DNA from 3 places in the Desulfobacula toluolica Tol2 genome. Region 3 is predicted to be linked to each of the others. Evidence: predicted binding sites of a transcription regulator. Region 3 holds the regulator's gene; each other region holds the start of a gene.
The links. Region 3 encodes sigma-54, which starts transcription at its own class of promoters, with help from an activator protein. Its sites were predicted from a motif close to TNTGGCACANTTTCTGCTNT; they were not measured.

Region 1 (11,035 bases), 2.2 Mb from region 3:
ACCCAGGCCCCAGAATTTAGCGGCAATGGTTCCTTTTGGTGCCGGGTTAAAACCGGTTTTTACATCCAGGGAGGTATGGGTGACATCGTCAATAATCCCCACTGTAAAATGATTTTTCGGCTGAACAGACTTCATATTATCAAAAACAGCCTTGATCATGTTCGGGTTAAATTCTTTGGAGGAAAGACCATATCTGCCGCCGACAATCTTGGGACTTTCACCGTATTCCATGAATGCGGTACACACATCAGTATACAAAGGATCGCCAATGGCACCAGGTTCCTTGGTCCTGTCAAGAACCGTTATGGTCTCAACAGTTGACGGAAGGGCTCTTAAAAAGCTTTGTGTGTCAAAGGGCCTGTATAGACGAACCTTGACAAGTCCAAGTCTTTCGCCCTGGGCATTGAGCTGATTAATGGATTCTTCAATGGCTTCGCAACCGGAACCCATGGCCACAATCACCCGGTCGGCTTCAGGATCTCCCACATAATCAAACAGGCTGTATTCGCGACCTGTCAGATCACTGACCTTCTTCATGTAATCTTTTACAATAGCAGGAATTTTAAGATAATATGAATTGGCAGCTTCTCTGCCCTGAAAATAAATGTCAGGATTCTGGGCTGTTCCTCTGGTATCCGGGTGTTCAGGATTTACAGCACGGCTTTTAAATGCCTTGTAAGCCTCATAATTAAACAAGGATGCCATGTCTTTATAATCAATCATTTCTATTTTCTGGATTTCATGGGAAGTTCTGAATCCATCATAAAAATGAACAAATGGAACCCGGCCCTCAACAGTTGCCAGATGGGCAACCAACGCCATGTCCTGTGCTTCCTGGACCGAGTTGGAAGCAAGCATGGCAAACCCTGTCTGACGAACAGCCATGACATCCTGGTGATCACCGAAAATGGAAAGTGCATGACCTGAAATAGCACGGGCAGTTACATGAAAAACACAAGGAAGCAGCTCGCCGGCAATTTTATACATATTGGGTATTTTAAGCAAAAGTCCCTGGGATGCGGTAAAGGATGATGTAAGAGCGCCTGCTGCAAGAGAACCATGAACGGCTCCTGCGGCACCTGCTTCAGACTGCATCTGTTTAATGTTCAACACCTGGCCGAATATATTTTTTCTGCCTTTTGATGCCCATGTATCCGCGATTTCACCCAACGGGCTTGATGGTGTAATAGGATATATAGCTGCAACTTCACTCATGGCATAAGCCACATGAGTTGCTGCTGTATTTCCATCAATGGTCTGCATTGTTTTTTTCATAATTTCACCTCGTTTATATTTGTTTCAAACAATTAAAATTCTATAATAATTTTTCACTCATACAACAAACGACTGGATAAGTAAATAATTGAAAAAACTCAATACATAAAATATTTGTGACAAAAATAAAAGAACTATTTTTTTTATTGAAAAAATTTTTCGTTTTGGAAACAAATTTTTTGGAAATTGTATGGTTTATGCGGCTATAGATCTTCAGGTTTGATTTTTTTGAAAAATACAGGAATAAGAGATAGAAGAATAATTATTCCAAGACCTGCAAAAAATTTGATGGAGAGTTTGCCCTGTAAAACTTCCAGCACAGAGCCGGATAAAAGAATATATCCGATGCATCCGGGAAGCATGCATATAAACGAGGTGATAAAATAGGTGGTGAATTTTATTCGAGTAAGACCCAGGGCATAGCTCAAAAGATTAAAGGGAACGAGCGGTACAAGTCTTGTAATGGCAACGATTTTCCATCCATGCTTTTCAGTCTGTCTTTTCAGTTTAAGCCAGGACGGATTTGTAAGTTTTGATTCAATCCATTCTGAGGCAACATATCTTGACACAAGAAAGGCAAGACAAGCACCTGATGTGGCTCCGGTTATTCCGTAGACCACTCCTTGAAACGGGCCGAAAATCAATCCTCCGGCAATTATAAAAGGTGTGCCTGGCAAAAAAAACACAGGAGAAAAAGCAACAATGATCATATACACCAAAGGGGCAAGAGAACCAAAACCGTTTATATAGGTTTGAATGGCTTCCTGATTGAAAATTTCTTCGGCACCTGTCATTTTTATACCTGCCACTCCGGCGGCAAGTATAACCATAATCAATACTTTAAAAATTTTTGTCATTCTTTGATGTTCTATTGGAAAATACACTTTTTCCATAACATCGTGCTTGGTCTGTTTTTTTAATTTTCTTTTCAGATTTAGCCTGTGAAAATAGGTAAACGGGGCAGATGATGGTTTGACTGATCCTTGCATGGTCTTTTCCGGTTCAAATAAAAGATCCAGAACATGATCGGTTTGAACTGTTTTTCCAAGCAAAGAACAGCATCCTGCACAATAGGTAATGATCCTTTTATCAGCTGCTTCTTTTTTTCGGGTATTGCCCCAATTAGATGCAAAATCAGGAGCAACAAACAGAACCGATCCCCCTTCGCCGCAGCAGACGGTTTTTTCCCTGCAATGTTTCATCTCTTTTATTTCAAGCCCATTGTCTGTCAGAAGTTTTCGAACATAGTTGTGCATATCTGTTTCAAATCTTGTCACGCATGGGTCATGAACGGTAACACAGCCAATCAGTTTATTGGTTGCTGTTCTTTCTTGTTTTGCAAGAATTTCATAAATAGATTTAGTTTTCAACTTTTTCGAATAAGTTGAAAAAACAGTGTAACAGTTTGGACAGGCGGTTATTACGGTTTTAACACCGTTGTCGTATAAAAAACGTTCCAGGGCCAAAAAATTTGTGTTGAAAAAATCATCCCGGCCAAGATCATGTGACGGTTTTGCACAGCAGTCAAGCACAATTCCAATACAGGGAATTTTGTTTTTCAGCCAGGAATATATCTGTTCTGTGCGTTTGGTCCGTGTGCCGGTAAAGGTGCAGCCAGGAAAAAAAACAGTTGTACAGGCGTCCGGCAGCTTATAAAGAGAGTATCTTTTGGAAAGCCCTTTTTTTTCATAAGCCAGAATTGCCTTATGTTCCGGCATGATTTCTTTGGTCTGAGTCCATACTGCATTGCGCATTTGAAAAAAAACCTTGTACGGATCAATGTGTTTGGGGCACAGGGACGAACAAAGACCACACAAACTGCACTCAAATGATATTAATTCATTTGCACGACCAGCATAAAAATCTGCAGCTATTTTTCCAGGGTTCCCGTAATATTGAAGAAATGAACATTCTTTGACACAAACGTCGCATCCTGTACATTTCATGGCAAGATTCTTCATCATATTTCAAAAATATCGTTTAATTTTGATTATATTCGCCTGTCTCCATGGGCATATTCTCATCTGCAGACCATTCATATATTGATGCTTCGTAATTTTTTACCTTTTCAAAGCCAACTGCTTTGAGGATCATGGATGAAAATCCAGATCTTATCCCCATAGTTCAGTAAAGAACAAATTCATCACCCGGCTTGATACCTATTCCAGCCATCAACTCTATAATTTTTCCGGGTGATTTAACACTTGCGTCCTTGTTCATAAGCCAGGTCCAATCCAACCATTGAGAACCTTTAATATGACCACCCCTGGCCTCTCCCCTGGAAGTGTCATCTCCTGTAAATTCCTTAAGGCTTCTGACATCAACAATTTTTATTGTGTCCAAATTTTTAAAAATATACTCCTGGTTTGCCCTGAAAGATTCATCATAATCTTTTAAAACAATATTCTCAGCACAAACCGGGATGACAGGTTCCCTGGAAAGCTCATATCCACATCTTTTCCAGAGTTCAAGACCGCCATATAACAATCTTACATTGTCCAGTCCTGCCATTTTCATTTGCCAGACAGCTCTGCCGCCGCCGCCAGGGCCTTTAAAAATATCAGAATACGCAACAACAAGTTTATTGTTATCAATACCAAGGGATTCAAGTTTTTTTGTCAGTCTATCTTTGGGAAGAATGGTTCCCCACTCCTTATCCCCTGGTTTTCCCATACAATTTGACAATCCTTTAAACCCAATACTTACAGCCCCTGGAATATGTCCTTTGCCGTAAACTTTGGGATGGCTTGCATCCAGAATAACAATATTTTCATGACCAAGCTTTTGTTGCAGTTCATGAGGAGTAATAAAAATATCACTGCCGTTTTTAAACTGACTAATATCAATATTTAAATATTTTTTCGTATCAACAACAGGTTGTTTTGTTCTGTTGTTTGCCACCAATACAGTTAGCACAGCAACAATTGCTATAATTACCGAGGCTATTACAAACAGCGTTTTCTTTTTCAACATACCTCCTTTATCTGTTTTTCAATTTGCATATGAAGCTTTTGAGCTTTCTTGTTCTGCCATATTTTTTTAAGCATTATTGTGAGAATAGTTATGGCAAACAAAAGCAACAGGCCCAAAACAAACTTTTGAGCGCCTCCTGCAAGCATTTCTCCCGCATATGAATAAATAATGGTTGCCGGGAGCTGACCTATGCCTGTTGCCCATAAAAAAGGCCAGAATCCCATTGAGGTCAAGCCAGCCGCATAACTGACAATATCAAAAGATATAAAGGGAAGAAGCCGTGCAATGAGAATGGTATATGATCCATATTTTTTAAAAAAATCATCCATATTGTTAAGAGCTGGTTTAGATGTGAGCTTTTCAACCACACCTCTTCCAAACCACTTTGCGATAAAAAAACACAATGCAGCTCCTGCCATTGCACTTGACCATGAAAGTATCGCTCCTTTTATCCAACCAAAAAGAGCTGCATTGGAAAATGTAATTAAAAATGCGGGAAGCGGTGCCACAACTGATTGAAACAGCATTAACCAGAAAGAAACAACCGGTGCCCATATACCAAAAGACAGTATATACCCCTTGATATATTCCACATCATACATTCCAAAAAGGAAAAAAAGCTGCTCTATCATATCCCGTAAGGGTTTTACAAATACACACATAAGTATGATAATCAATGCTATCAGCAGAACCCACTTTTTATTTTTCAAAATCCACCTTTTTGTTTATTGTTCAAAAAATAAAAAAATCCATTGAATTTCAATCACTGCCACAAGCAGACCTGTCTTTTGCTCAGATTTACCAACAACAAAGATGAAAATCACTTGTTTGGATTTTTAAATACCTTCATATAAAATCAAACTCCTATAGCTTCATGGATTGATGATTGTCAATTTGATAATACTTATATGAATCACTATCTGTATTAGAAATATCTATATGACTCGGAGAGAACAGAAGAATTCTGTTCGTTTTCATTAAGCTATAATAAAAAATTTAGAAAAATATTTTGAACAAAATAATTTAGATGATCTTAATGAATATATGTCCTGGTGGGCCTGTTTCCAAGAAAAGGCTGAACAGTCAAAGGATTCATATGTTTCAGAAAAAATAACGTTTCCATCGTCTCCGATTCAAAAGCCTTCTAAGCCTGGAATGAAAAAAAAGGCAAAAAACAAAAAAAAGCAGGCCAAGGCATCAAAAAAAAAGAACTGCCGTTAACAAATGCCGGACCACCAATTTGTTTTTGCTTTGTATAAAAACGCAAAGACCCTGAACAGAATACTGTCCAGGGTCTTTTATTTTTCAAGTCATTGAACTGACTTTTTTCTCAAGCAAATAAAACGGTTAACTTATAATACGCTTACATTTGCTGCTGCAGGACCTTTTTGTCCTTGTTCAATATCAAATGAAACGCGATCCCCCTCATTCAGGGATTTAAAACCTGTAGAATTGATAGCTGAGTGATGTACGAAAACATCGTTTCCGCTTTCTTGTTCGATAAATCCAAAACCTTTTGAGTCGTTAAACCATTTTACGATACCGTTCGCCATATTGGCAATCTCCTGTAATAAAAATAAAAAAAAATTCTAACTTTGGGGGGTAATACCAATTTTATTGTCTGGAATGTACACCTTTGAAAGAAAACTTATACGCTTAACATAAAGCGATATAATCTTCATATAATAAAAGAGCGTGGGTTGAAAGTCAAGCGCTAAATTATTTTTTATTATAAATCATTGATTTTAATTTCTTTGAAATATTTGATATCGGATATACTTTGGAAAATTTAAAGAAAAAATAATTTGCTCATCAAAACTGATCCGCATAGGTTTTAAGCTCTTCATTACGGGCAAGAAATCTGTAAAGGGTTGCCCGTCCAACACCCAATACCTTGGCAGCCTTGGATTTATTGCCGCCTGTTTTTTTTATTGCCGTTTTAACTGATTCAATGTCAAGCTTGCCTTTGGCAGTAAGGATCTCCGGGGCTGGCGGCGTGTTTGCTGTTCTAACGCTGAAAATTTTATTTTCAGTGATCTCCATGGGAAGATCTGATGGCAAAATCTTATTGCCCCTTGAGCGCACTACGGAAAACTGGATAACATTTTTTAATTCTCTGACATTTCCCGGCCAATGATAATCAAGCATGACATCAAGGGTCTCTTCGGCAAGCTGTGGAACACCATTTTTGCTTTCCTTTTCCGCTTCCTTTAAAAAATGGGCAGCTAAAAGCGGGATGTCGTTTTTTCGCTGTCGTAAAGGCGGCAGGTGGATGGGAATCACATTCAGCCGGTAGTAAAGGTCTTCCCTGAAATTACCGGCCAGAACTTCCGCCTTGAGGTTTTTATTGGTGGCACTGATAATCCTGACATCTACAGATACTTTTTTTTCACCGCCGACTTTTTCAAAAGAGCCTTCCTGTAAGAATCTTAGAAGTTTTACCTGGGTTTTTAAAGGCAGATCCGCCACTTCATCCAGAAACAGCGTTCCCTTATGGGCCAGTTCAAACCGTCCTTTTCTTTCTTTTATGGCACCGGAAAAAGCGCCTTTGACATGTCCGAACAATTCACTTTCCACAATTCCTTCGGGAAGTGCCCCGCAATTTACAGGTACAAAAGCACCGTTGCCGTATGAACTGATATCATGAATGGCATATGCCACCCTTTCTTTTCCGGTTCCCGTATCCCCTGAAACATGGACCGGATAATTGTACATGGCAACATCCCGGATCTGCCTGAAAATATCCTGCATGGTTTTGTCTTTGCCGATGATGCCGGCAAAGCTTGAAAGGGTTTCAGCTTTTAATGACAGGTTAAAGGATTCGGTCACGTCTTTGAATGATGCAAGAACTCCCTTGAATACATTGTCATGGCTGATGATGGCTGAAACGGTCATTTCAAGCTGACGGGCAGAACCGTCTTTGGTAATAATGTTCAAAGGATATTCTTTTGTGTCAAATGGAAAGTCCGGCGGGCCGTCACAAAAAGAACATTTTCCTCCGCAAAACGGTTCCTGAAAAACCATATGGCAGTCTTTTCCGATCACTTCTTCTTTTAAATAACCGGTGATTCTTTCCGCTTCCTTATTAAAAACCGTAATGATCCTGTTTGTGGTATGGGCAATAATACCAAGTTTCAGGTTGTCAAGAACAAGATTAAGATTGTCGTGATCCAGCAGGGTATGTGTCAAATCAGCCATTTTTTATTTTCCAGACATAAAAAACAATGTATTTATATGAAAGTCCTGGTAATTCCAGTCAAGACTTTCACGTTTTGTCGCGGGCAAACTCTGTGAGATACCAAGTCTGCCTGGGGCAGTTATTATGGATACTGATCAGGTAAATGACACATTTATGTATCAGGTGCAATGTTTTTTTTGGGATGAATTTGAAAAATAAAATTTAAAATTATAATCAAAAAACCGTATCGTATAAAAATTTATTCCCAGCAGATACAGTCTTTGGGGCAATTTTTTACAGCTTCATTAATATCCTCATCTGAATAGTCATCCAGTTCAAGCAGTTCGACAAAGCCCGCATCATTTATTTTAAAGGCATGGGGGGCCACATCAACACACACTTCACACAGGATGCAGCAGGATATGTCTAAAATTGGGATTTTCATAATATTGAATTACCATATGTTTTAATTAAATGTTTTCCTTTTTTAGCGCGGCACTCCAACAGCCTTTTTTGCTTGTGTGACTGCTTTTCTTTTTGTGCAAGATCAAGCAGTCGATAGCCGGAATCCAGAAGAATACCGTAAAGGATGCCGCAGTCAGGGTCTTCTCGCTGCTCATACCCCATATGGGCCAGTTTGATCATCTCCCTGGCAAGGTCAATTGTTCGGTCAATATTGATATCACATTTTTTTTCAAGCATGACCTTGTCCTTCATTTTTATTTTGTTGATACATGTACGTCTGATTCTGCTTTTTTCGTTCAAGCAAATACTTTGCGTCGTTTACAGGACAGGACCATATCTGAAATACGGGTTGCAACAAAATTCCAGCCTGTAAAAATGTTGATCTGCTGCATGTCGGTGATAATATTTTCAGGCACAAGACTACAGTCAAAGTCCCCGGCATTGATCAGGGCTCTTATGGCATATCCCCGTTTAACAGGATCTGTGGAGTGTAAATATCCATACAGCAGTCCTTTTGTTTTTTCATTCAAATCATGGGGTGAGGATTCAAGATATGTCCCGATTCCCCATAAAATACCTCTTTGAAGCATTTCATGCTCAAGATAATTGCCTTCCGGATCAAGGTATGAAAAAAGAATGGATTTGAATTCCAGTGCAAGTTCCGGGCTTTGACAGAGAATTTCTCCCATGGCTTCGGGTGATCCCCACCCGATTCCGCCGGATTCGTCATTCAGGTTCCACATAATCCGCCGAAGAAGGATTCTTGATTTTTCAATGTCACGGCGTCCCATTCGAGATCCAAGGGTTCCCATTGCGGCAATGCTGCGAAATTTAATCCGCTCGTCTTTATGGTAAAAATGAGAAAAAAGATGTCCCACCAATTGTTCGTCAGGTATTTGTTCCAACAATTTCATGGCAGTTTCTCTGTGGGGTTCCAGAAGGATTTTTCCAACTTTTTCTTTTGTTTGTCTTCCATAGGGTTTTCTCATGGCGCAACCCCCTTTTTGTTTATACGAAAGTCTTCAAAAATCCAAACAGCGACTTTCAATCTTTGTTATGGGCAAACCAAGGTGAAAGACCAGGTCTGCCCGTGTCAGTTATTTAAATTATGAGCATTTAATAATAAATTAAGCAAAAAGCGTGCCTGTCTTTGGGATGCTGCTTTTTGGGCTGTATGGACGAATTGGTCTGATAAATTGTCAGGGATAAGTGTCTCATAATGTGGGACAGTGTTGTTTCCGGCCGCGGTTTTTTGTACAAGATGGGACAGTGTGATTCAATTGATGGAGACCTTTTATTGTGTGAACTTCAAAAAAAGGGCATCTGTTTTACAGCCGGGTGCTGATTTTTTCCGGAATTGCCGCAATCAATAAAGAGTAACAATATCAGTCATCAGCCTTGAAATAATAAAATGAAAGATGTACTTTTAGATATTTTTTTATCATGATCATAAAATTTAAACTATTAAAAGGAAGAACAAAATGGGATTGTTTGATAAAATAAAAAAAGGCTTTAAAAGCGCACTTGCATACGCAAAGATGGATGATTTTTTGATCGAGTACATTGATGGTGTCTTGTGTGAACGATGGCAGAAAGTCTCAGAAAGAAAGCCTGCCAATGTAGCAGGAATAAGCCTTGAAGAAGAAGCCGAGTATAACTTCATATATCAGCACCAGGGAAACACCATACGGGTGGAGCTTGAACATGAATACCCAATGCTTGAGATTGAAGTTCAAAGCGGTTTCAATAAATATGAAACCAGGATACAGGTGAGCGACTTTGTTGAAAAGGCAGGAACAGACTTTTTCATTAAAAACGAAACAGAACTCAGACATATCATCACTGAAATGGCCGAAATGGTGGAATAAACTGGCATTTTATGCTGACATAAAGAAAATTTGTTGCAATGAAAAGGAAATAAGGTTTGAATTATGGAAAAATATCTTACCCCCACATATTATATTGACAGTGATCATCCAAAAGTGCTTGAGTTTGCAGGGCGCAATTGCAACCCTGTTGAAACCGATATACAAAAGGCGGTTAGTCTTTATTATGCAGTCAGGGACGGCATCCGGTATAACCCCTACAGCATTGTACCGCCAAAAAAATCCATGAAGGCAAGCTCTGTCCTGAATAAAGGATATGGATTTTGTGTGGCCAAGGCTGTTTTGCTGGCCGCCTGCGCCAGGAGCATGAAGATTCCGGCAAGACTTGGATTCGCAGATGTTAAAAATCATCTGAATACAGAGCGTTTAAAAAAATTGATGGGAACCGATGTGTTTATGTATCATGGTTATACCGAACTGTTTTTAAACAACATCTGGGTAAAGGCAACCCCTGCATTCAACCTGGAGCTTTGCAATAATTTTAATGTAAAGCCTTTGGAGTTTGACGGAACAAAAGATTCCATATTTCACGTTTTTGATAAAAAAGGTAACCGGCATATGGAATATGTAAAAGAATACGGCTCTTTTGCCGACCTTCCCTGGGATACCATTATTGCCACATTAATGCAGAATTATCCGCGGTATTTTAAAGAGCTGGAAATGCGGTCCACAGATTTTTCAGCAGAAGCCTTAACGGAAAATCAATAGCATGTTTTAAGCATTATATGCGTCTGAATTCCGCTGATACCTCTTGGGTAAGTTTTAATACTTTTTTGGCCGAATCAAGATCCAGGGAACCTGTGCCGCAGCTGGGAGTAATAAATACCTGGGACAAGATGGTCTCTTTATCAATACCTGTTTTATCCGATAATTCGTCCATCTGTTCATGAAGCATTTGGGTAAGTTTTTGGGTGGTTTGCGCCGAAATGACTTCGGGTTTGTCTGTGGGTACAATGCCCCAGGCCAGAAGTTTTCCCTGGTCCAGGTAGGTTTTAATCATTTCCGGGTAAAGTATGAATTTGTCAAAAAAAGAATAGGCATCAAAGCTGATGATATCCAGTTTTGATTCCAAAAGCATATCCCATTCCGTGTTGGCACAGACATGGACACCTGCCAGGCCGTTTTCAGCATGGATTTCCTGGATGATCTCATCAATGCTCTGGGTTACGTCTTCTTTGGTAATTGTAATATAGGCGGATGTTCCAAATCCTGCCAAGGCAGGTTCGTCAATGAAGATAATGGGAACCGCCCCTCTTTT
Region 2 (11,035 bases), 2.5 Mb from region 3:
AACTCAAACGCCTTGCCCATGGCATTGGACAATTCATGTAATCGGAGGTGCATATGAACCTGTTTAAAATTACGCCCAAAGAGGCCGGAATATTGTACAGGGTTTTATGTGGTAATGATGCTGGTACCATGGACCCTGACCGGTATTATGATGCGGATCAATTAAACCGAACATTTGATAAGCTGCGGTTTGTGCTGATGGAGATCCGGGACCATGAAAAAATGGTATGCAGACATTGCAGACATTGAAAACTTAAAGTCTGCAAAAGAAAAAACCCGTTAATAAAGGCGATACAGATTTTGCAGACATTACAGACAATTTTTAGGGGTAATATTTAAAAAATATTCCCCATGCAAGGTAAGAGAGAATCAACCCGGTCATATTCTGGCCGGGTTTTTTATTGGCTGAAATAATATTGCGGATAGGGTTTGAAATGTTCAATATTTCCCAAAAACACTTCCAAAGGTTGGAAATGCGGTTGGAAAACTCAACACTACTAAAGCAAAAAGGGTTTCAGAAAGACCCTGAAACCCTTGATAGTCTAAGTGGTGATCCCACGGGGAATCGAACCCCGGTTTCCGGCGTGAGAGGCCAGCGTCCTGACCGCTAGACGATGGGACCACAAAAAAGTATCTATATCTATATCAAACTGACTTTATTGTCAAATAAAATTACCATCTTATACAAGTTTCTTTTTTTTGCCTTTTTTAAATCCGAAGATAAGATAAATCAGCCAACCAAAGATTGGAATAATGGCAATGAAATGCCAGATAATTTTTGCTTTTATTGACCCGAAATCCTTAAGGATAATATCAATCAAGGCCAGCATGGTCAGACCGAAAGATATGGCACAAATAAGCAGGATATAAAAAATGGTTTGGTCCATATATAAAATAGTTACCCTTTTAATTTGTCTGATATTTTTAATAATGTATCCACATAATAATTGCTGTGGTTGTACCGGAACAAGACCTTATGCTGTTTTTGTCTTGCAATTCCCGGTTTCCAGCCATGATGTTTCAGGTAATTGGCTACACTGAAAATGGCATCTGCATGGCTGAACAGATTTATTTTTCCGTCATTATTTCCATCTTTTGCAAGCTTCAGCGCATTGGAAGGCATAAACTGGGAAATCCCCATAGCTCCGGCATATGAACCCCTTATTTTTTCAGGCGAAATTTTTTCTTGTTCTGAATATTTGATGAGCGCTTTGAGTTCTTCATACCCCCATTGGGATCGCTGTTCAGCTTTTTTGATAAAGGTTGCTTTTTTGGGCTTTTTTTTGTCAGGGATGGCATTCCAAATTCTTTCCCTTAACCGTTTATCTGTCAAAGCAGCCATTGTGGCAAGCGTATTCATCACGATTCGTTTCCCAAGATATGTTCCAAGCCGTGTTTCAACAAGTAAAATAGCGGTGATAATAGTTTTATCAACCCCGTATATTTTTTGTGCCTGTTCAAGTGTTATTTTATGTTCGGTTATATATTTCAACGCATTCTTAATGGATTTTTTTGATGTAAACTGGTTATAATCAAGGCTTGACTCAGAATGGACAAAAAAAAGTGAGACACCGTCCGGATCAAAAAACACACTTTCCCTGGAAAACAAAGCATCCATCTTTTCTTTTTTAAACCCATCATGGATAAGCTGCCGTACCAATTTGTCAAACTCATTGCCTTTCTTTATTTCCTGCCCGGATAAAGGGGATGATAAAATGAAAAAAAAAATGAAAATCAAATATTGAATCAGCTTTGTTTGTAATGACGGCATCTTTATATCCATGGATATTTTGTCTGCTCCCCTTTTGTTTTTTACCCGAATACAGCGATCCGAGATTATCATCATAGGATCACAATTTATATCTTATATCTTATATTTTTTAGGATTGCATTAAAAAAATATAACCGGAAACGGCAGAAGGCTTTTTATAATCAGGACAAGCCGGAAACAGACAGGTTTTCTGATTTTCTTGCCAAAGCAACAGGAAACTTAGAGATTATACACTAAAAACAAACCACCCGGTTACGATAGGTGAACCGGGTGGTTGTAAGGTTTAGGCATGACAAAAAAGATTAAATGTCATAATAAAGATAAAATTCATGGGGATGAGGACGACTGATAACCGGATTGACTTCATTTTTCATTTTATAGTCAATCCAGTATTCAATAACATCTTTGGTAAACACATCACCTTTCAGCAAAAAGTCATGGTCTTCTTTTAACGCAACCAATGCTTCTTCCAGAGAACCGGGTGCGGATTCCATTTCAGCAAGCTCTTCAGGGGGCAGGTCATAAATATTTTTATCCATTGGATCGCCCGGATCAATTTTGTTCTGGATGCCGTCTATCATGGCCATTGCAATGGCTGAAAAGGCCATATATCCGTTGCATGAGGGATCAGGGGTACGAAATTCAATGCGCTTGGCCTTGGGAGATCCAGAATACATGGGCAAACGGATGGCCGCACTTCTATTTCTGCTGGAATATGCAAGATTAATAGGTGCTTCAAATCCGGGAACCAACCTTTTATAAGAGTTGGTTGTGGGGTTTGTTATGGCACACAGGGCTTTGCAATGTTTCATGATACCACCAATGGCGTAAAGTGCCTCATCAGACATTCCCGCATACTTGTTGCCTGCAAACAAAGGGTTCCCGTCTTTCCAGAAACTCATATGGGTGTGCATGCCGCTTCCATTGTCACCATATAAAGGTTTGGGCATAAAAGTGACAGTATGATCATATTTGGCAGCCACATTTTTAAGGACATATTTGAACCATGCAAGATTGTCGCCCATTTTTAACAGGGAATCAAACCGAAGGTCGATTTCAGACTGACCTGCTGTGCCGACTTCATGATGCTGACATTCCATGGTAATTCCAAGATCTTCCATTGTGAGCATCATCTCTGTTCTCATGTCCTGGTATTGGTCATTGGGAGGGAGAGGAAAATATCCCTGCTTGGAGCGGATTTTGTATCCAAGGTTTGGCATTTCATCAGCACCGGTGTTCCAATGGGCTTCCGGGGAATCAATCTCAAAAAAGGAGGCATGAGGTTCTGAAGCATACCGGATATTGCTGAAGATAAAAAATTCAGGTTCAGGGCCGACATAGATGGTATCTCCAAGTCCAGTGCTTTTTATGTATTGTTCTACTTTTTTGGCAATGCCCCTTGGGTCGCGGCTGTAAGCTTCCTGAGTGATGGGATCATGAATATTTCCGATAATGGCAAGGGTAGGCACCTTGAAAAAGGGATCCATTTTAGCGGTTCCGGCTTCAGGAATAACAAGCATATCAGAGTTATCAATGGCCTGCCATGCCCGCATGCTGGATCCGTCAAATCCAAACCCGTCCTCAAATGCGGATTCTCCAAATTCTCCAAGCGGAACGGAAAAGTGCTGCCATGTTCCGATGAAATCCATGTATCTGATGTCAACGATTTTTGCTTTGTTTTCTTTCGCCATTGCGATTACATCTTTTGGTGTCATGTCTAATTCCTTTCTTAACACGATGTTTTTTATATGAAAGAACTTATAACTGTTTGGAATCAAAGTCCTTTCGTTTTTTTTGTGGCGGCTCAATCTGCCATGGCCGGTGATATTATGTTAAAGTGCTTCTGTACCAGTTTCACCGGTTCTGACCCGGACCACCTGTTCAACCGGCAGGATAAAAATTTTTCCGTCACCTATTTTTCCGGTATTGGCCGCATTCCTTACAGTTTCAACAGCTTCATCCAGCCTTTCATCGCTGACAACAATTTCAATTTTTATTTTGGGTACAAAGTCAACAACATATTCTGCACCCCTGTATATCTCCTTGTGCCCCTTTTGCCGGCCATAGCCGTTAACTTCCGTAACCGTCATCCCATAGATCCCGATTTCACTCAATGCTTCCTTTACATCGTCAAGTTTAAACGGTTTTATGATGGCTTCAATTTTTTTCATTACTAACCTCCTTTGCAGCTATTTGTGGAAGACTTTTTAAAATAGCGTTTTTAATCTGCTCAAGTCCTTGTTTTGTTTCAATCTTTGCATCATTTTCAATGCTTTTAACATAAAAAACATCCACTACCTGATCCACCTTTGTGGATACCATGGCAACATTGACATTAACATTACTTCTATACAATGCATTTGTAATGGAAAATAAAAGTCCTGGAAAATCATAGGTAAAAACCTCAATGATAGTAAAAAAACTGGATGTTTCATTGTCGATCCGTACGGTGTTGGGTTCTGGGTCTTGACCGGATGAAACCCTGATTATCCGGGGTATTTTTTTAAATTCGTTATCCAGGAAATGATCGTCTTCAATGGCTTTGATCAAATCGTTTTCCGCTTTTTCCCATTTTTCTTTTTCAAAAATCCTGTCTTTGGGCGGGATAACTTTGAAAATATCCAGTACATGCTCTTCCCCAAGAGAATACGCCTGGGATGCTACGATATCAAGCTTATTAACAAAGAAAACCCCTGCGATTTTTGAATACAGCCCGGGTTTGTCCTTTCCGCAAATGGATACTGTACGAATATCCGATCCATTCTCTTTGGCTATTTGCCAGATAAAACTTTTATCACCAAGATGCCTGTAAAGATTTATGTGGTCAACAATATTTTGAACAGGAACATATACCAGGTATCTTCTGGACATGGAGTCAAGCTGTTTGTTTATTTCGTCCTCTTGCCATCGTTTTTTTAATTGCTGCAGAATATCTTTTTTCTTTTTATCAATGAGGTGCCGGGCTTTCCTGGATGCCAGCTCTCCTTTTTTAAGAATACCCATTGTTTTTAAAAACAAATCTTTTAAAAGATTTTCAGTCCAGTCGTTCCATGCTTTGGGTCCGGTTGCTTTGGAATCTGCCACAGTCAGCAGGTAAAGCATTCTTAATAATCTGATTTTTCCAATTTTGTTTGCCATGTAAACTGCTGTTTCTTCATCAGAGATATCTCTTCGGGTTGCAGTTTTTGCAAGAATCAGATGATTTTCAATCAGAAAAACAGCATCCTGAATTTCAGTTGAATTAAATTTAAATCGTTCCAGAATCGGCTTTGCTATGCTTGCTCCTGTTTTTGAGTGTTCTTTTGCAGGATTTGATTTGCCGATATCATGAAGCAGGGCTGCAAAAAGCAGAACATTTTTGTTCCTGACTTCCTTAAATATTGAATAATACAGTGTATATGCAGTTGGTTCGGCACGTTCTTTAAAGCTGTTGATAATCTGGACACATCGAATAGAATGTTTGTCCACTGGAAACAGATGGTAATGGTTATATTGAATCTTGTTCACAATAGCTGAAAATTCCGGGATAAAATTCTCCAGGATGCCTGTTGCCAGCATGACATTAAGGACATTGAATTCCCAGTAGGACATGGACAGGATTTGTTTGAATATTTTAATACAGGCAGGATTTGTTTTGAGTTCATCATCCACAAGATGTAAGAATTCACTGACAATCCTCCTGGCTTCAATGGATAAGGGAATTTTCCTTTTGCCGCTTTCAAGGAATATTTTAAGCAGAAGATCCGGTTTTTGCAGGATAACAATGGTGTTGGCAAAATTGAGTCTTCGTTTTTTAATAATCAAACCATGGGTTTTTGTGGGATAAGGCTCAGTGGTTCCTTTTTTGATGCGGCGATTGGCAAAAAGATCTTCAAAAGTAATCTGGTTGATCTGTTTTAAAAAATCCATCCGGTTATGAAGATCACCTAAAAATCTTTCAACATCAGGATTTTGTTTTTTTGAGCGATATCCTAACAGACCTGCTAGTTCAGTCTGGTAATCAAAATGAAGTGTGTCGCATTTTCTTTTTGTGATGTAGTGCAGAAAATTTCTGATTTTCCAAACATCGGTCAAAGCCTCTTTGAGTGATAAATATTCAAAATAGGATAAAAATCCATAATATTCCAAGTCTCTTCTGGTTTTGATATCGGATTTTATTTTTGCGTACCATAAAAGAGTATGATAATCCCGAAGTCCTCCAAATCCGGATTTTAAATTCGGCGCGATCAGGTAGGTTGAGTCGCCAAAATCAAAATGTCTTTTTTCTCCATGTTCGAACAAATAATTTAATGTGTTTTTCAGGTGCTTGGCCGCTAAATCCGACCTGAATTTTTCCATAAAGGAAGTATAAATCAAGGATGCGCCGCAAATAAATCTGGCATCCAGAATAGTGGTTAAAATATCAAACCGCTCAAAGGCCATCTGGAGACATTCGCTGATATTTCGAATGGCATATCCGACCTCAAAACGGGCATCCCACAGCGGGTAAAGCAGTTCCTGCACAAATGCTTCAACTTCCGGGGGAATCGTATCTTTAAACAGGATCAAAAGATCTATGTCCGAATGGATGCACTGCTCTTTTCTGCCATAGCCTCCCAGAGCGATTATGGCAAAGGGGGTTCCCGAAATCGTCATTTTCCTTGCCGCAATGCTTTGTTCAAATACCGTAAAAATGTATTCATCTATGACAACTGCATGCTTTTCAATAAATTCAGGTTCATCCCCACTGAGAAAGCGCTCTATCAGTGCTTCTCGTTTTTTGATTAATATGTCTGTTTTTGATGTATCCATATCTTTTTTATGTGAAAGTCTTCAAAAATTCAAACAGTGACTTTCAATCTTTGTTGTGGCAGACCAATCTGCCATGGCCGTTATTAAAAATGTTTTTGGTTTAACATATAGCAATGAATTAGCAATGAACGTGCCAAGGCATGTATGGCCTGGCTTTCTCTAATAAATGCCAGAAATATGAGCAGAAAATTATTAGAACACAAGTTTTTATCACAAAAATGTTATAAAACCCATTAATTAAGTTTCATTTTTGTAATTTATTTAAATAGTGCTATGACACGCAAATAATATGGCTGCCATAACTCCCGTGGCAATTTAAACAACCACAACAAAATATGAAAAGGAACTGTTCAGATTTTTTTAAGACTTTCATACAAAAGTATAAAGAAAATATAGATCTATGAAAAGGCGTGATGCAGCCACTATTTTATCGAAAGGCAGCTGCAGTGAAGGATATGAAATATGTTGTTTTATCAGTCTTTTTCAATTTTTTCCGGTTCGTCTTCTTCTTTGTCCTCAATCTTGGGCTCCCGGGTTGCTTTTTTGAAGTTTTTAATTCCCTTGCCCAAACCGGCACCGATTTCAGGAAGCTTTCCAGCCCCGAATATAATGAGGATAATCACAAGAATAATTATTAATTCCGGCATCCCAATCCCACCAATCATAGCACACTCCTATTCACTTCATTGTGTTGTTAAGTTTAATAAAAAGTATTAACATTAAGCGCTTAACGTGTCAATATTTTAGAATTTCCACCTCAAATCGAGGAGTTACAATTTTGTAATATATTTTTTGTAATAAACATTTTTTAATAAAAAGCTTGTGAAAAGCTATTTTGTGATTAAAATTAACCTCTAAACTTAAATTGTGAAAACTAAAAATTATATATGGAGACGTTGTATGTATCAGGAACCGACCAATGAATTTCAGGGTGCAAAAAAATATGTCCTGGATCAGGAACTTGCCTCAATCGTTAATATATCAATGAAGCTTGAAATGCCGCTGCTTCTCAAAGGAGAGCCTGGAACCGGCAAAACCATGCTGGCCCATGCCATTACCGAAAGCCTAAACATGCCATTAATCGTTTTGAATGTAAAATCCAGCATGAAGCTGGTAGAAGCATTGTATCAATATGATACGCTCACCCGGTTAAATGATTCCAGGTTTGGTGATTCACAAAGAAATGTGAGCGACATTGATGAGTATATCAAGATGGGAAAAATCGGCCAGGCATTTTGTGCCGAAGAAAAAACCGTTCTGTTGATTGATGAAATTGATAAAGCAGATACGGATTTCCAGGATGATATGCTGGATGTTCTGGACCAGATGCAATTTGATATCATTGAAACCGATAAAACCATAAAAGCCAAAAACAGGCCGGTTATCATTATTACCTCCAATGCAAAAAAAGATCTTTCCGATCCTTTTTTAGGCAGGTGCAATTTTCATCACATTGCTTTTCCCGATCCCAAAATGATGAGAAAAATCATAGAGGTTCATTTCGAGAATATTGATTCAAAACTGGCGCAAAATGCAATTGATGCGTTTTACAGTATGCGGGAGATTGATTCTATTGAGAAAAAACCGGCCACAAGAGAATTAATCAACTGGATGAGGGCTTTGAATGCAGATCCTGATTTCAGGGCAAAAGATCTTGTTAAAGGCAAGCTTCCGTTTCTGGGCGTCCTGTTTAAAAAGAGTCCTGACTATGAAAGAGCAAGGAATATAGCGTCACGAAGACGAATGTTTTAATTTAAGGTGCTGTATGTTTGTAAAATTTTTCTATACCTTAAAAGAGATCGGGATACCCGTTTCTCCCACCTCTTTTCTCACACTTCAAAAAGCTCTTAACCAGGGGATTATCAGCAGCCTGGATGATTTTTATACCTGTGCTAGATCCATCCTTGTTAAAAGTGAGAAATATTTTGATCTGTATGATCAGGTGTTTGCTCACCATTTTGAAGGGGTTCCTCTGCCTGAAAACGACGGGTTTGAAATTGATGAAATTGCCAGGGGCATGCTGGATGAATGGCTCAAAGACCCTAAAAGAATGGCAGATGCTTTGGGTGTTGATGAAGAACAACTCAAAAAAATGTCGCCTGAAGAATTGATTGAATATTTCAAAGAACGGCTCAAAGATCAGGAAGGCGAACACCACGGCGGCTATAAATGGATCGGCACCGGCGGATATTCTCCGGTAGGTCATTCCGGGTACAATCCCGGTGGCATGAGGGTCGGCGGACGATCCGGCAACAAATCTGCTGTAAAAGTTGCCAATGAGCGGCGGTATAAAGATTATTCAACTGCCGGTCCTTTGACCCAGGCAAAAATCGGTGAAGCCTTGAAACGGCTGAGAAACATGATCCCGTCCGGACCCAGGGACACCCTTAATATTGATGACACCATCAAGGAAACCATGAGAAATGCCGGTGAAATCGAAATGGTGTTTGACAGAGCGTTAAAGGACAGGCTCAAGGTAATACTGCTTATTGATAACGGGGGCTGGTCCATGGATCCCTATATAAGGGTGGTGCAAACCCTGTTTGATTACGCCAGATCCCAGTTCAAGGAAGTTAAGACCTATTTTTTCCATAACACCATTTATGATCATGTCTGGGAAGACACGGCCCGGTATAAGAAGCCCAAGAAAATCATTGAGTTTTCACGGCTGGATACTGAAACACGGCTGGTCATTGTCGGCGATGCCAGCATGTCTCCATATGAACTTTTGTCCCATGACGGCTCCATCCATATCTCTGAAAGAAGCGGCAAACCAAGTATTGAGCAGCTCAATTTTATGGCCAAAACATTTCCCCATGCTGTCTGGCTGAACCCGGTTTCAGAAAATATGTGGGGATACACACACACCATTATGGCCATCTCGAAAATTTTTTCCATGTATGAATTATCCCTGGATGGCCTTGAAAAAGCAGTGACAAAACTCATGAGCAGAAATTAATGAGTCTATATCATGATATGTATCAAAAGAATAAGCACGGGTTCAGATAGAATTTTCCTATTGAAACCCGTTGCTTAATCATGGTCATAAATCAACATTATAAAGCGTTCTGGTGTTGTTAAAGATGGTTTGTGCAAGTGCTTTTGGATCAGACTTTCGAATTTCTGCAAGCTTCAGCAGAACTGATTTTACAAATACCGGCTCATTTCGGCGATTCTTATTTTTTTGAGGTGCAGGTGTAAGATACGGGGCATCGGTTTCAATCAAGATACGGTCTTCAGGAATAAGCGGTGCAAGAGTTCTTAAATATTCCCCCCTTTTTTGCAGGGTCAATATCCCGGTAATTCCAATATAGTATCCCAGGTCAAGATATTTAAAAAGCTCTTCTTTTGTGCCGGAAAAACAGTGTATGACACCTTTACGGCTTTTCGGACCGTCGGATTTTAAAATATCATAAAATCTTCCCTTGGAATCGCGCTCATGGAAAATCAAGGGCAGGTCAAGGTTGTCGGCAGCTTCAAGCTGGGTTTTAAAACAGTCTTCCTGATCTTTCTCCGGTGAAAACATCCGGTTATAATCAAGACCGATCTCCCCCCAGGCCTTTACACAGGAATTTTCCATAGCAAGCCGGATTAAGGCATTCATGGTATCTGCTGAACATTGTTTTGCATCATGGGGATGAATGCCTACAGATGTGATGATATGGTCATTTTCACGGGCTATTTCAATTGCCTTCAGCGAGGTTTCGATATCAATGCCGACAATCATTATTCCCTGGATATTTTCAGCTTCCGCCCTATCAATAACATCTTGTCTGTCTTTATCATAGCAATTGTCATCAATATGACAATGGGAATCAAATAATATCATTTTTGTTTTTTTACCTTATTTCAATGGGTTCCGGTAGCATTGTTAACAACGCAACTTCAGGACTTGGGCCTGGCCTCATTCAAACATTCAAATTTTGCAAACTTCGAAAGTTTAGTTAACAATATTAAGCCTTCACTGATTGGAAGAAGCCGTTTTACGGTAACAGTGAAGGCTTAAATGTCAGGAAAACTGTTTTCAGCACTCCTTGACACATACAATTTATAACAGTAAATTCAATTTCAGTCAATTAAGGGCGATGCAGGGAACGTGAATGCAAAGATATGAACAACAATGATACTAAAAATTTAATTATACGGCTGTTTAATGTCAGCAAAAAATTTGGAGGAGTGCTTGCCTTAAAGGACATTACTCTTGATATAAAAAAAGGTGAATTTGTTTTTATTTCAGGCCCTTCAGGCGCAGGCAAATCCACTCTCCTGAAAATATTGTGCCTGGCTGAAAAGGCATCAGAAGGGCAGATTCTGATTGACGGCATGAATCTTTCCAGAATCTCTTCATCAAAACTTCCTTTTTTCCGGCGGCGGTTTGGCATGGTATTCCAGGATTTTAAATTGATCCCCAACCGAACGGTTTATGAAAATGTAGCTCTTGTTTTAGAAGCTGCCGGTGAAAAATCTTCTTACA
Region 3 (11,035 bases):
GAGCTGTCAGAGAAATTTGTGACAACATCTTGAAAGCAAAGGGATTATGGGACATCATCCTTAATCAATACCTGTTATGATATACGTTTCAAAACACAAACTGACCTATCCTTTGATAGGCCTGTTGATTTTAATGATTGTCATCATCAGCGGCTTTTTTTATTTTGACAAACTGCTTTCCACCCCACCGCAAATTAACGATATTAAAATAGACTCCAAAGCCGCTTTGAAACTGAACTTTTTAAAGCAGATTTCAAAGAAAAACGGGATAAAGGAGTGGGAGCTGAAAGCTGGCTCTGCAACTCTCCTAAAAAATGAAAACAAGGCTGTTCTAACTGACGTTTCAGTCTTTTTTTTCACAAAAGACAATAAAAAAGTTCACCTGACATCTCAAGAAGGCATCCTCCAGACAAAGACGCATGACATGACATTTTCCGATAATGCGGTTGTAACCTATGAAACTTCTGTCCTGAGAACTGATAAGTTGCATTATAACAAAAAAGAACATATAATCTATTCCAACACTCACGTGAGGCTTGAAAAGGAAAATTCCTTTATTGAAGCAGATTCAATGAAAACGGAACTCAATAATAATATGATAATTTTAAATGGGCATGTTAAAGGAAATTTCAGTGAAAAATTTGTTATTCAATAAATCAACATGCCTTTTTTTTGTGCCTTTTTTTATTTTTTGCTTTACAGGGCTATTGCAAATAAAAATTGCCCACTCCCAAACGCAAAATACTTTCAAAGAAGCTCCTATTCGCGTTGAATCCGATAAAATGATTGCACAAAAAGACACCTCAATGATTGAATTTATCGGTAACGTCAAAGTCACAAGAGCGGATTTTATTGTTTTTGCTGATTCCATTCAAATTTACTTTATGAATGACAATAAAAACAAGGATGCTCAAAACAATATCAAAGAAATCATTTCGACCGGAAACGTCAAATACATTGCCGGAGAACGAAAGGCATTTGCTGACAAAGCTGTCTATACAACCAAAGAAGGGATATTGGTTCTAACCGGCAAATCTCCTAAATTAATAACAGGCTCAAGTTTTGTTACCGGAACAAAGATTACTCTTTTCAGAAATCAAGATAAAGTACTCGTGGAAAGTGACGGTAAAAAAAGAGTTGAAGCGCTTTTTAATCCTGAAGATAATATCACTGAAAAACAATAATGACACAACTTGCATTAAAAAATCTTGTAAAAATCTATAACGGCAAAAAAGTTGTGGATCATGTCAGCCTTAAAGTGAAACAAGGCGAAGTAACAGGTCTTTTAGGGCCAAACGGAGCGGGCAAAACAACTACATTTTACATGTCGGTTGGATTGGTCAAACCCGATCAGGGTGAAGTTTTGATTGATAATGATGATATTACGCAATATCCAATGTATATAAGAGCAAGAAAGGGAATCGGATATCTTCCTCAGGAATCAAGCATTTTTAAAAAGCTGACGGTAAAACAAAATATTGCTGCCATACTTGAAGTGTTGCCCCAAAACGGCATTGATATTGAACAAAAAACCATGGGCCTGATGAAAGAGCTTGGCATTATAAATCTTGCCGGGCAAAAAGCCGGTTCCCTTTCAGGAGGAGAAAGACGGCGGCTTGAAATTTCAAGAGTCCTTGCCACAAACCCATTGTTTATACTTCTGGATGAACCTTTTGCAGGGATTGATCCTTTGGCGGTCATTGATATCCAGCAAATAATTTATCAGTTGACTAAAAAAGGAATCGGCGTTTTAATATCGGATCATAATGTAAGAGAGACCTTGGGAGTTTGTGACAATGCATATATTATGAACCGGGGCAAGGTTATTGAATCGGGGAATCCTGATAAAATCATTTCAAGCAAATTAGCTAAAAAAATCTATTTGGGAGAAAATTTTAAACTATAATTATGGAACTTGGATTACAACAAAGTTTAATCTTAACTCAGCAACTGGTCATGACGCCTCAACTTCAGCAGGCTATCAAGTTGCTCCAGCTGTCGCGCCTTGAGCTTGCCGAGATGATTCAACAGGAAATGGAACAAAACCCTGCTCTTGAAGAGGCCGGTACAGAAGAGCCATCTGACAATAATATTACTGCCCTGGAAAATGAAATCCCCTCCTCTGAAAAAGAGGCCCCTTTAAAAGAAGTCACCATTGAAGAAAAAGTAAGGTCTGACACAGACTGGGAAAATTATATTAATGAATATAATTCTACAGGAAGAGTCTATACGGAATCGGAAAATACAGAGGCTCCGAATTATGAAGCTTTTACTTCTGAAAAAAAGACACTGCAAGCCCATCTTCAGTGGCAGTTAATGCTCCATGGACTCAGTGAAGAAAAAGAAAAAATCGGTCATATGATTATCGGGAACCTGAACAGGGACGGCTATCTTTGCAGTGATATTGAAGAAATTGCCGAGACTTCCGGTGTTGAAATAGAAGTTGTTGAAGATCTGCTTTCAGTACTTCAGACCTTTGATCCGCCCGGTATTTGTGCCAGAAACCTTCGTGAGACCTTGCTGATTCAAGTTCATCAACTGGGTATTGATAATCCCATCATAACTGAAATCATAAACAACCACCTGAAAAATCTTGAAAACAGAAACAGCAAAAAAATTGCCAAAGCATTGAAGATATCCCTTGATGATGTCAGGGCAGCCGTAAAAATCATTCAATATCTTGAACCTAAACCCGGTCGAAAATTTTCCACTGAAGAACCTGCATATATCACGCCTGATATCTATGTCTATAAGCATGAGGATGGTTTTAAAATTGTAATGAATGATGATGGGCTTCCCAAGCTTAAAATCAACAGATTTTATAAAAATGCCATTGCCAACGGCCATAAAATATCAAAAGATACAAAAAATTACCTCAATGAAAAAATGCAGTCTGCATCTTGGCTGATAAAAAGCATACATCAGCGTCAAAAAACAATATACCTTGTAATGGAAAGCATTCTAAAATTTCAAAATGAATTTTTTGAAAAAGGGATTGCATATTTAAAACCACTGATTCTAAAAGATATAGCAGAAGATATTGAGATGCATGAATCAACAATCAGTCGGGTGACAACCAATAAATATGCCTATACCCCCCAGGGACTTTTTGAGTTAAAATACTTTTTTAACTCTTCAATCGAGCGAACCGGCGGAGAATCCATGGCATCTGCAAGTGTAAAAGAAAGAATAAGACTTCTTATAGAAAACGAAAACCCTGAAAGTACTTTAAGTGATGAAAAAATAGCCAGCATTCTTCAAAGCTCAAATATCCAGATTGCCAGAAGAACGGTCGCTAAATACAGGAAAGTACTGAACATACTTCCTTCTAATAAACGCAAACAGCTTTAAGGAGGTTTTTTTATGCAAACAACCGTTACCTTTAAAAAAATTGACACATCTGTTGCCTTAAAATCTTATGTTCAAAAAAAACTTGATAAATTTGATAAAATGCTGGACAGCCCGGCTGAAGCACATGTTGTGCTGTCTGTTGAAAAAATCAGACATATAGCTGAAATCACACTTACTTGCGACAAATTAAAAATTCATGCCAAAGAAGATTCCGAAAGTATGTATTCCTCTATTGATGCACTGATGGATAAAATAAAACCCCAAATTAAAAAACACAAAGAAAAAGTCAAACAGCATCTGTCAAGAAATAAACAGAGCATTAAAAATGAATCTGCTCAATTGAATTTATCTGCAGAATCATTTGACAACCCTATGACAGACCAGATGGTAGACACGATAATTATTGAAACAGTTGATACTAAACCCATGGATATTGAGGACGCAGTGATTGAATTAGATTCCGGAAAGCAATCTTTTTTTGTTTTCAACAATGCCAGGACAGAGCAACTCAATGTTCTATACAAACACAATAACGGTAAGCTGGGATTAATCCAGCCCATAGGATAATTCATTAAATGAGAATCAGCCGGCTTCTTAATAAAAACTCTATTATTGCAAACCTTAATGCCAGTGACAAAAAAGGGGCTATTGATGAACTTGCCTCAGCAGTTTCACAAACAACAGATGCATCAGCCAAAGATATTGCCACTGTTCTCATGGAAAGAGAGCAGTTAGGCAGCACTGGTATTGGTGGCGGCATTGCAATTCCCCATGGAAAACTTGATTCGGTCGGATCAATTATTGTCGGTTTCGGACTCAGTCCAAAAGGGATTGAATATGAATCCCTTGACAATAAACCCGTCCATATTTTTTTCCTGTTATTGACAACACAAAACTCTACCGGTGATCATCTTAAAGTATTGGCCCAGATTTCCAAACTTTTAAAAATGGATCATTTTAAACAAAGACTGCTAACCGCAGAATCCGTTGATGAGATTTACAATATCATTATGGAGCAGGATGAAGACTTTTAACCTTTGGGTCACACATAATTTAAAGGTAACAAGCAACCTGAAGGTCATAATCAAGTAAAATGCAAAAGTTTTATATCATAACCGGCCTTTCCGGGTCCGGAAAAACAACGGCTGTTCAAGCATTTGAAGATGCTTCGTTTTATTGTGTCGACAATATGCCCATAGAACTTTTGCCTAAATTTCTGGACCTGCCGTTAAAAGAGAGTCCTGAAATCAAGGGACTGGCGTTTGTGATGGATATGAGAAGTAAAAATTTCATATCAAATTATGCACAAGGCATTGCCTCAATTGAGGATCATTTGAGTATGACACCCCGGATCATATTCCTTGAAGCCGCTGAGAACAAACTGTTACAAAGATTCAGCCAAACCAGGCGGCAACATCCCCTGACAAATGAAAAAAGTCTTTTGGACAATATTCAACTGGAAAAAAGAATGATGGCACCCATCAAAAAAACGGCACATCATATTATTGATACGACCCATTTGAATGTTCATCAGCTGAAATCTCAAATCCTTGACCTTATTCATGATGGGGACAAATCCATCAGTCTGACAAAAATAAATATTATTTCATTTGGATTTAAATATGGGATTCCCAATGATGCCGATCTTGTTATGGACATGAGGTTTTTGGCCAATCCCTATTTTATAAAGGAACTTAAAAGCCAGGATGGAGAGTCCGAAGCGGTTAAACATTTTGTATTATCACAAAATGAAACCCGGATTTTTCTTGAAAAATATTTAAACCTGCTTGATTACTTAATTCCTTTATACAAGATGGAAAACAAGGCATATCTCACGATTGCCGTTGGATGTACAGGCGGCAGACATAGAAGCGTGGCCATTGCAAGAAGTATTTATGAACATTTAATTAAAAAAAGACTTAATCCCGGTCTGATCCACAGAGACATTGACCGGGACATAAAGGAAACATGACAGGCATACTTTTAGTCACCCATGCAAATTTAGGAAGTTCACTTGTTGAAACTGTTGAATTTATTTTAGGAAGCAAACAGGACAACCTGTTTTCCGTTTCCATTAATATCCTTGAAGATCCGGATAGCTTAAGAAAAAAAATTAAAAAAGGAATTTCAAAAGTCATAACAGACAATGGCGTTATTATTTTTACGGATATGTTTGGAGGAACGCCTTCAAACTTAAGTTATGCTTTCCTGGAAGAAGGACGGGTGGAAGTCATTTCCGGTGTCAATCTTCCTATTCTCTTAAAAGCAGTCAAATCAAGATCCAAGATGGATATGGAAAAATTAACCTCATCCCTTATAGAACATGGGAAAAAAAGCATATCCCTTGCCAGCGAGATTTTAAAGGGAACAAAAAGGGCATAATTTTTTTCTTATCCATATTTTTAGCAGGTATTTTAAAGGAGAACGAAAAATGACTATCAAATTAGGAATTAATGGATTTGGCAGAATCGGCAGGATGGTCTTTCGTGCAGCGTTAAATAATCCAGATGTGGAGGTGACGGCTGTCAATGATCTTACAGACACAAAAACCACAGCCCATCTGCTTGAATATGACTCTGTTCATGGTGCCTTGAAAACCAAGGTTTATGCAAACAAAGATTCAATTATTGTTGACAATAAAACAACCAAAGTTACGTCCTTTAAAGATCCTGGACAAATTCCATGGAAAGATACAAATGTGGATATTGTCTGCGAATGCACAGGGTTTTTCCGAGATCGTGACGGTGCTTCCAAACATTTTGTAGGAGGAGCTAAAAAAGTTATCATTTCTGCGCCTGCAAGCAATCCTGACATTACAATCGTGATGGGCGTTAACCATGACATGTATGATCCTGCATCCCATAACATCATTTCAAATGCGTCATGTACAACCAATTGCCTTGCTCCGGTTGCAAAGGTTTTGCTTGAAAACTTTGGTATTATCTCAGGCATGATGACAACCATTCATTCGTACACAGGTGATCAGCGTATTCTTGATTTTCCACATAAAGATTTAAGACGGGCAAGGGCTGCCGGCCTTTCAATGATTCCAACAACTACCGGGGCTGCAAAAGCCGTATCATTAGTTCTTCCGGAACTTGACGGCAAGCTCAATGGTTTGTCTGTACGTGTACCAACCCCCAATGTTTCCATGGTGGATTTTGTTGTAATTACTGAAAAAACAGGCCTTGGAAAAGAAGATATAAACCTGGCTTTGGAAAGAGCATCCAAAGAACATCTTAAAGGCATATTGGGGTATTGCAATATCCCCCTGGTTTCAATTGATTTTAATTCAAATCCACTTTCATCAATTGTTGATGCCGGTTGTACGGATGTCATTAACGGCAACATGGTAAAAACTTATTCATGGTATGATAATGAGGCTGGTTACTCCAACAGAATGATTGACCTGGCCGTAATGGTGGGAAAATCCTTATAACTGATCCGGAGGCACAAAATAATGAGTAGAACCCCTTTCATAGCCGGCAACTGGAAAATGTATAAAACCGGTCCGGAAGCTGTAGAAACAGCCAGGATACTTACACAACTTTGTTCGAATGTTCAAGAAATTGATGTCATGATTGCACCAACCTTTCTTTCGCTGCCCCTGGTTGCAGCATCCCTTGAAGGCAGTAAGGTAAAAATCGGGGCACAAAACCTTTATTTTGAAAAACAAGGCGCTTTCACCGGTGAAGTCAGTGCAGATATGATAAAAGCTGCCGGTGCGGAATATGTCATAATCGGGCATTCCGAAAGACGGCAGTATTTCGGTGAAACCAATGCCTTGGTATGCAAGAAAATTAAAGCTGCCATTGAAGTCGGCCTGAAGCCGATTTTATGTATTGGAGAATCGGAAAATCAAAGAAATAAAGAAAAAACATTTTTGACACTTGACAAACAGGTGTCAGATGGGTTAAAAGGCTTTGGTCTTGATGAGCTAAAAGATTTAGTTGTTGCTTATGAACCTGTATGGGCTATTGGCACTGGAAAGACAGCCACAGTCGATCAGGTTAAAAAAGTTCACCAGTACCTACGTTCTTTGCTTGAAAAATTATTTTCAAAGGACTTTGCTGATCAAACACGTATAGTGTATGGTGGTTCAGTCAAACCGGAGAATGTAAAAGAGTTAATGGGTATTGAGGATGTAGACGGAGCTCTTGTTGGTGGAGCAAGCCTTGATGCAAACATATTTATTAACATTATAAATTATGACATTTAATAAATTATGACAACTTTAGTAGTTACATTACATGTTAGCGTTTGCATCCTGTTGATTCTGATTGTATTGCTTCAAAGCGGAAAAGGTGCGGAAATGGGAGTTTCTCTTGGCGGCGGAGCCGGCCAGACACTTTTTGGCGCGGGAGGGCCTGCAACCATCCTGACTAAGATCACAACAGCCGTTGCCATTATCTTTATGGTAACATCCCTGACATTGGCTTATTTATCAGGCCATCAGTCAGAGACATCGGTGATGAAGGGAAATACAGTACCTGTTGAACAGACGACCGAATAAAATATTAGGATAAAAAATGCCGAAGTGGTGGAATTGGTAGACACGCACGCTTGAGGGGCGTGTGGGGCGACCCGTGGGAGTTCAAATCTCCCCTTCGGCACCACAAAATATAAAAAGCCGCGAACAATAGTTGTTCGCGGCTTTTTTTTTAAAATTTTATCTAAAATCAGTTATCAAACTTCAGGTGTTACATGTCAAAAAATTATAGAAGAAATTGTCTTAAGTGTGAATTCTTCTATGTCACATGGAATCCGCAACATCCGAATGGATGCAAGGCAATGGGCTTTAAAACCAAACAATTGCCTAGCGTTGTCGTATTTCAATCTTCTGGAAAACCATGTGCGCTTTTTAAAGAAAAAACACTAAAGAAACCCAAGTCATCTTGAATTATTTTCAACCTTGTTTATATTAGACTATTATGACAGATAAAAAAAACATTAGATCGCAAGATCCTAAAAAAATAGAAAAGGAACTGGGTGAGTTTCTAAATAAAAAATTTGGTGGCAATGTTAAAATTATTTCCCCGTCTGTTCTTCCGCATCAGGAACCTATTTCGGGAAAACCGGCTGATAACAGAAGAAAAAACCTTATCAATTTTAACATCAAACCTGAGGAACTTATTGCATATCTTGACCAGTATGTCGTAAGACAGGCAAAAGCCAAATCCGTTCTGGCAACCAAGATATGCACCCACTTTAACCGGATCAGACACTCCCAAACTTCGGGAGAAGAGATGTCAAAGATCACCGGTAATATAAAATCCAATATTTTAATGTTAGGTCCCACTGGAATTGGAAAAACATATCTGATCAAGCTGATTGCCAAAAAGATCGGGGTGCCTTTTGTAAAGGCAGATGCAACAAAATTTTCTGAAACCGGTTATGTTGGCGGGGATGTAGAGGATTTAATCCGGGATCTGGTCAAGGATGCCAATGATGACATTGCGCTTGCCGAATGCGGCATTGTTTACATTGACGAGATTGATAAAATTGCCGCCAGTCCCAATGTAATTGGGGCACAAGTATCACGGACAGGCGTTCAAAGAGCTTTGTTAAAACCCATGGAAGAAACCGATGTTGACCTGAAAGTACCCCATGATCCGGTTTCCATGATGCAGGAATTGGAAGCCTATCAAAGAACCGGGAAAAGAAGCCGGCGACGTGTCAACACCTCAAATATTCTTTTTATTGTCAGCGGTGCGTTTGGCGGACTTTCCGATGTCATCAGAACACGATTATCAAAACAGAATATCGGGTTTGGTTCAAAGCTTGTAAAATCTCAAAATGACAATGACCTGTTAAATAAAACCAAAGCCGAGGATCTGGTTAATTTTGGCTTTGAATCTGAATTCATAGGAAGAATTCCTGTTAGATGTATTCTTGACCCCCTGAGTGAAGAAGACCTGTTTTCAATTTTAAAAATGCCCAACAATCCGGTTACACTGAGTAAGCGCCTTGATTTTAATGCATATGGCATAAAAATTGTTTTTACAGATGATGCATTAAAATTTCTTGCCCAAAAAGCTTCCAAGGAAAATACAGGTGCCCGGGGTCTTGTAAGTGCGGTTGAAGAAGCCTTGCTTGATTTTGAAGAAAAGCTGCCGTCGCATAACATTTGTAAATTTGCAGTCACAAAAAAAGTTCTGGAAGATCCAAAAAACCATCTTAACGACCTTATATCAAAACAAAACCTGGCAACTTGGGACATGCTTTATGAAAAAGCTTTTCTTGACCATAAAACGTATATATCAAGCTATATAAAAGACAATTGGAAAACATTTTCAATAGGACATGGCCTGAACCTGTCGGAAAGCCTGTGCAATATGATGGCGCTTTGCTTTTGCAATACTGTCATGGAAATTGAAGATGCTGTAAAAAAAATCAAAAAACTCCATGATTCAGTAAAAGAAATTGAGCTTGAAGTATCAAAAAGCTATAACCTGAATATTGTTTTTGAAGAAGATGCCATTGATTTCCTGATTGAACAGTTTATCAAGCACAATGCAACCAGTGAAGAAATATTAACCAAAATCTATGACAACTACTATGATGGATTTAATCTGATCCGGGAAAAAACCGGAAAAAACAGATTTTTTCTGACCAAAAAAGCCTTAGTTGACCATGAAACATACCTTAACGACCTTATCAGGAAAGAAATAATATGATTGGAATTTCAAAGCTTTATTGCGCAACTGTAGAACCATCAGATGCATTAAGATACTCAAGGCAATCAGGACAACTGCCCTCCCATCTTTTGCAGTTTTCAAAGGATAAAAAGCCCGTGGTTGTCTGGAATATGACCCGGCGCTGCAATCTTAAATGTGTTCATTGCTATGCCAGATCGGAAGACATTTCCTATGACAATGAACTTACCCATGAACAAAGCCTTGCCATGATTGATGACCTGGCTGATTTTGGTGTGCCGGTCCTTTTGTTTTCAGGAGGGGAACCTCTTGTGCATCCACGACTGGTTGAATATGCACAATATGCAGTCAGCAAAGGAATGCGAGCTGTTATTTCCACCAATGGAACTTTGATCACCAAAGAAAAAGCAAAAGCCTTAAAGGAAATCGGATTGTCCTATGTAGGGATCAGCCTTGATGGTCTGGAAGAAACCCATGATAAGTTCAGAGGAGTAAAAGGATCTTACAAAAAAGCCATGGCAGCGATCAAACACTGCCAGGAAGCAGGTATCAAAGTAGGGTTAAGGTTTACCATAAATAAAAGAAACGTAAAAGATATCCCTGGAATTTTTGACCTTCTTGAACAAAAAAACATCCCCAGAGCCTGTTTTTATCACCTGGTATATTCAGGCAGAGGTTCTGAAATTGCCAAAGAAGATCTCTCCCATGAGGAAACCCGCAAAGTTCTTGATCTGATCATGGACAGAACAAAAGACCTTCATGACAGAAATATGCCCAAAGAAGTTCTCACAGTGGACAATCATGCAGACGGACCCTATGTCTATCAACGACTGCTGGACGAAGATCCAACAAGAGCGGCAGAGGTGCTTGAATTGCTTGAAATGAACGAGGGCAACAACTCGGGAAGAGGCATTGGATGCATCTCCTGGGATGGAGAGGTACACCCGGATCAATTCTGGCGTGAAAAAAGTCTGGGCAATATTAAAGACACCCCTTTTTCCAAAATATGGACCAATGTTGACAATGAT

Region 1: the regulator sigma-54 is predicted to act here: its motif matches at 9,020-9,039, upstream of TOL2_RS21630 (DVU0298 family protein).
Region 2: the regulator sigma-54 is predicted to act here: its motif matches at 6,680-6,699, upstream of glnD ([protein-PII] uridylyltransferase).

Annotation. Positions count from the first base shown of each region.
Region 1 covers NC_018645.1:4,787,678-4,798,712, reverse strand. The annotation lists gene nifJ (pyruvate:ferredoxin (flavodoxin) oxidoreductase) at 1-1,275, opposite strand, end outside; gene TOL2_RS21665 (VTT domain-containing protein) at 1,479-3,239, opposite strand; gene TOL2_RS21660 (sulfurtransferase) at 3,400-4,248, opposite strand; gene TOL2_RS21655 (TVP38/TMEM64 family protein) at 4,242-4,958, opposite strand; gene TOL2_RS21650 (cold-shock protein) at 5,601-5,801, opposite strand; gene TOL2_RS21645 (sigma-54 interaction domain-containing protein) at 6,061-7,446, opposite strand; gene TOL2_RS21640 (ferredoxin) at 7,686-7,871, opposite strand; gene TOL2_RS21635 (hypothetical protein) at 7,868-8,128, opposite strand; gene TOL2_RS21630 (DVU0298 family protein) at 8,188-8,880, opposite strand; gene TOL2_RS21625 (hypothetical protein) at 9,373-9,759, shown strand; gene TOL2_RS21620 (transglutaminase-like domain-containing protein) at 9,823-10,485, shown strand; gene TOL2_RS21615 (uroporphyrinogen decarboxylase/cobalamine-independent methonine synthase family protein) at 10,499-11,035, opposite strand, start outside.
Region 2 covers NC_018645.1:5,063,503-5,074,537, forward strand. The annotation lists gene TOL2_RS22665 (hypothetical protein) at 1-41, shown strand, start outside; gene TOL2_RS22670 (hypothetical protein) at 54-248, shown strand; tRNA gene TOL2_RS22675 (tRNA-Glu) at 547-621, opposite strand; gene TOL2_RS22680 (PLDc N-terminal domain-containing protein) at 680-886, opposite strand; gene TOL2_RS22685 (lytic murein transglycosylase) at 898-1,770, opposite strand; gene glnA (type I glutamate--ammonia ligase) at 2,073-3,485, opposite strand; gene TOL2_RS22695 (P-II family nitrogen regulator) at 3,603-3,941, opposite strand; gene glnD ([protein-PII] uridylyltransferase) at 3,928-6,561, opposite strand; gene tatA (twin-arginine translocase TatA/TatE family subunit) at 7,035-7,226, opposite strand; gene TOL2_RS22710 (AAA family ATPase) at 7,462-8,313, shown strand; gene TOL2_RS22715 (vWA domain-containing protein) at 8,327-9,520, shown strand; gene TOL2_RS22720 (TatD family hydrolase) at 9,605-10,390, opposite strand; gene TOL2_RS22725 (cell division ATP-binding protein FtsE) at 10,672-11,035, shown strand, end outside.
Region 3 covers NC_018645.1:2,563,724-2,574,758, forward strand. The annotation lists gene TOL2_RS11815 (KdsC family phosphatase) at 1-80, shown strand, start outside; gene lptC (LPS export ABC transporter periplasmic protein LptC) at 77-655, shown strand; gene TOL2_RS11825 (LptA/OstA family protein) at 615-1,184, shown strand; gene lptB (LPS export ABC transporter ATP-binding protein) at 1,184-1,906, shown strand; gene rpoN (RNA polymerase factor sigma-54) at 1,909-3,351, shown strand; gene hpf (ribosome hibernation-promoting factor, HPF/YfiA family) at 3,364-3,918, shown strand; gene TOL2_RS11845 (PTS sugar transporter subunit IIA) at 3,927-4,385, shown strand; gene rapZ (RNase adapter RapZ) at 4,445-5,323, shown strand; gene TOL2_RS11855 (PTS sugar transporter subunit IIA) at 5,320-5,733, shown strand; gene gap (type I glyceraldehyde-3-phosphate dehydrogenase) at 5,783-6,790, shown strand; gene tpiA (triose-phosphate isomerase) at 6,812-7,570, shown strand; gene secG (preprotein translocase subunit SecG) at 7,577-7,864, shown strand; tRNA gene TOL2_RS11875 (tRNA-Leu) at 7,883-7,967, shown strand; gene TOL2_RS11880 (AAA family ATPase) at 8,283-10,028, shown strand; gene ahbC (12,18-didecarboxysiroheme deacetylase) at 10,025-11,035, shown strand, end outside.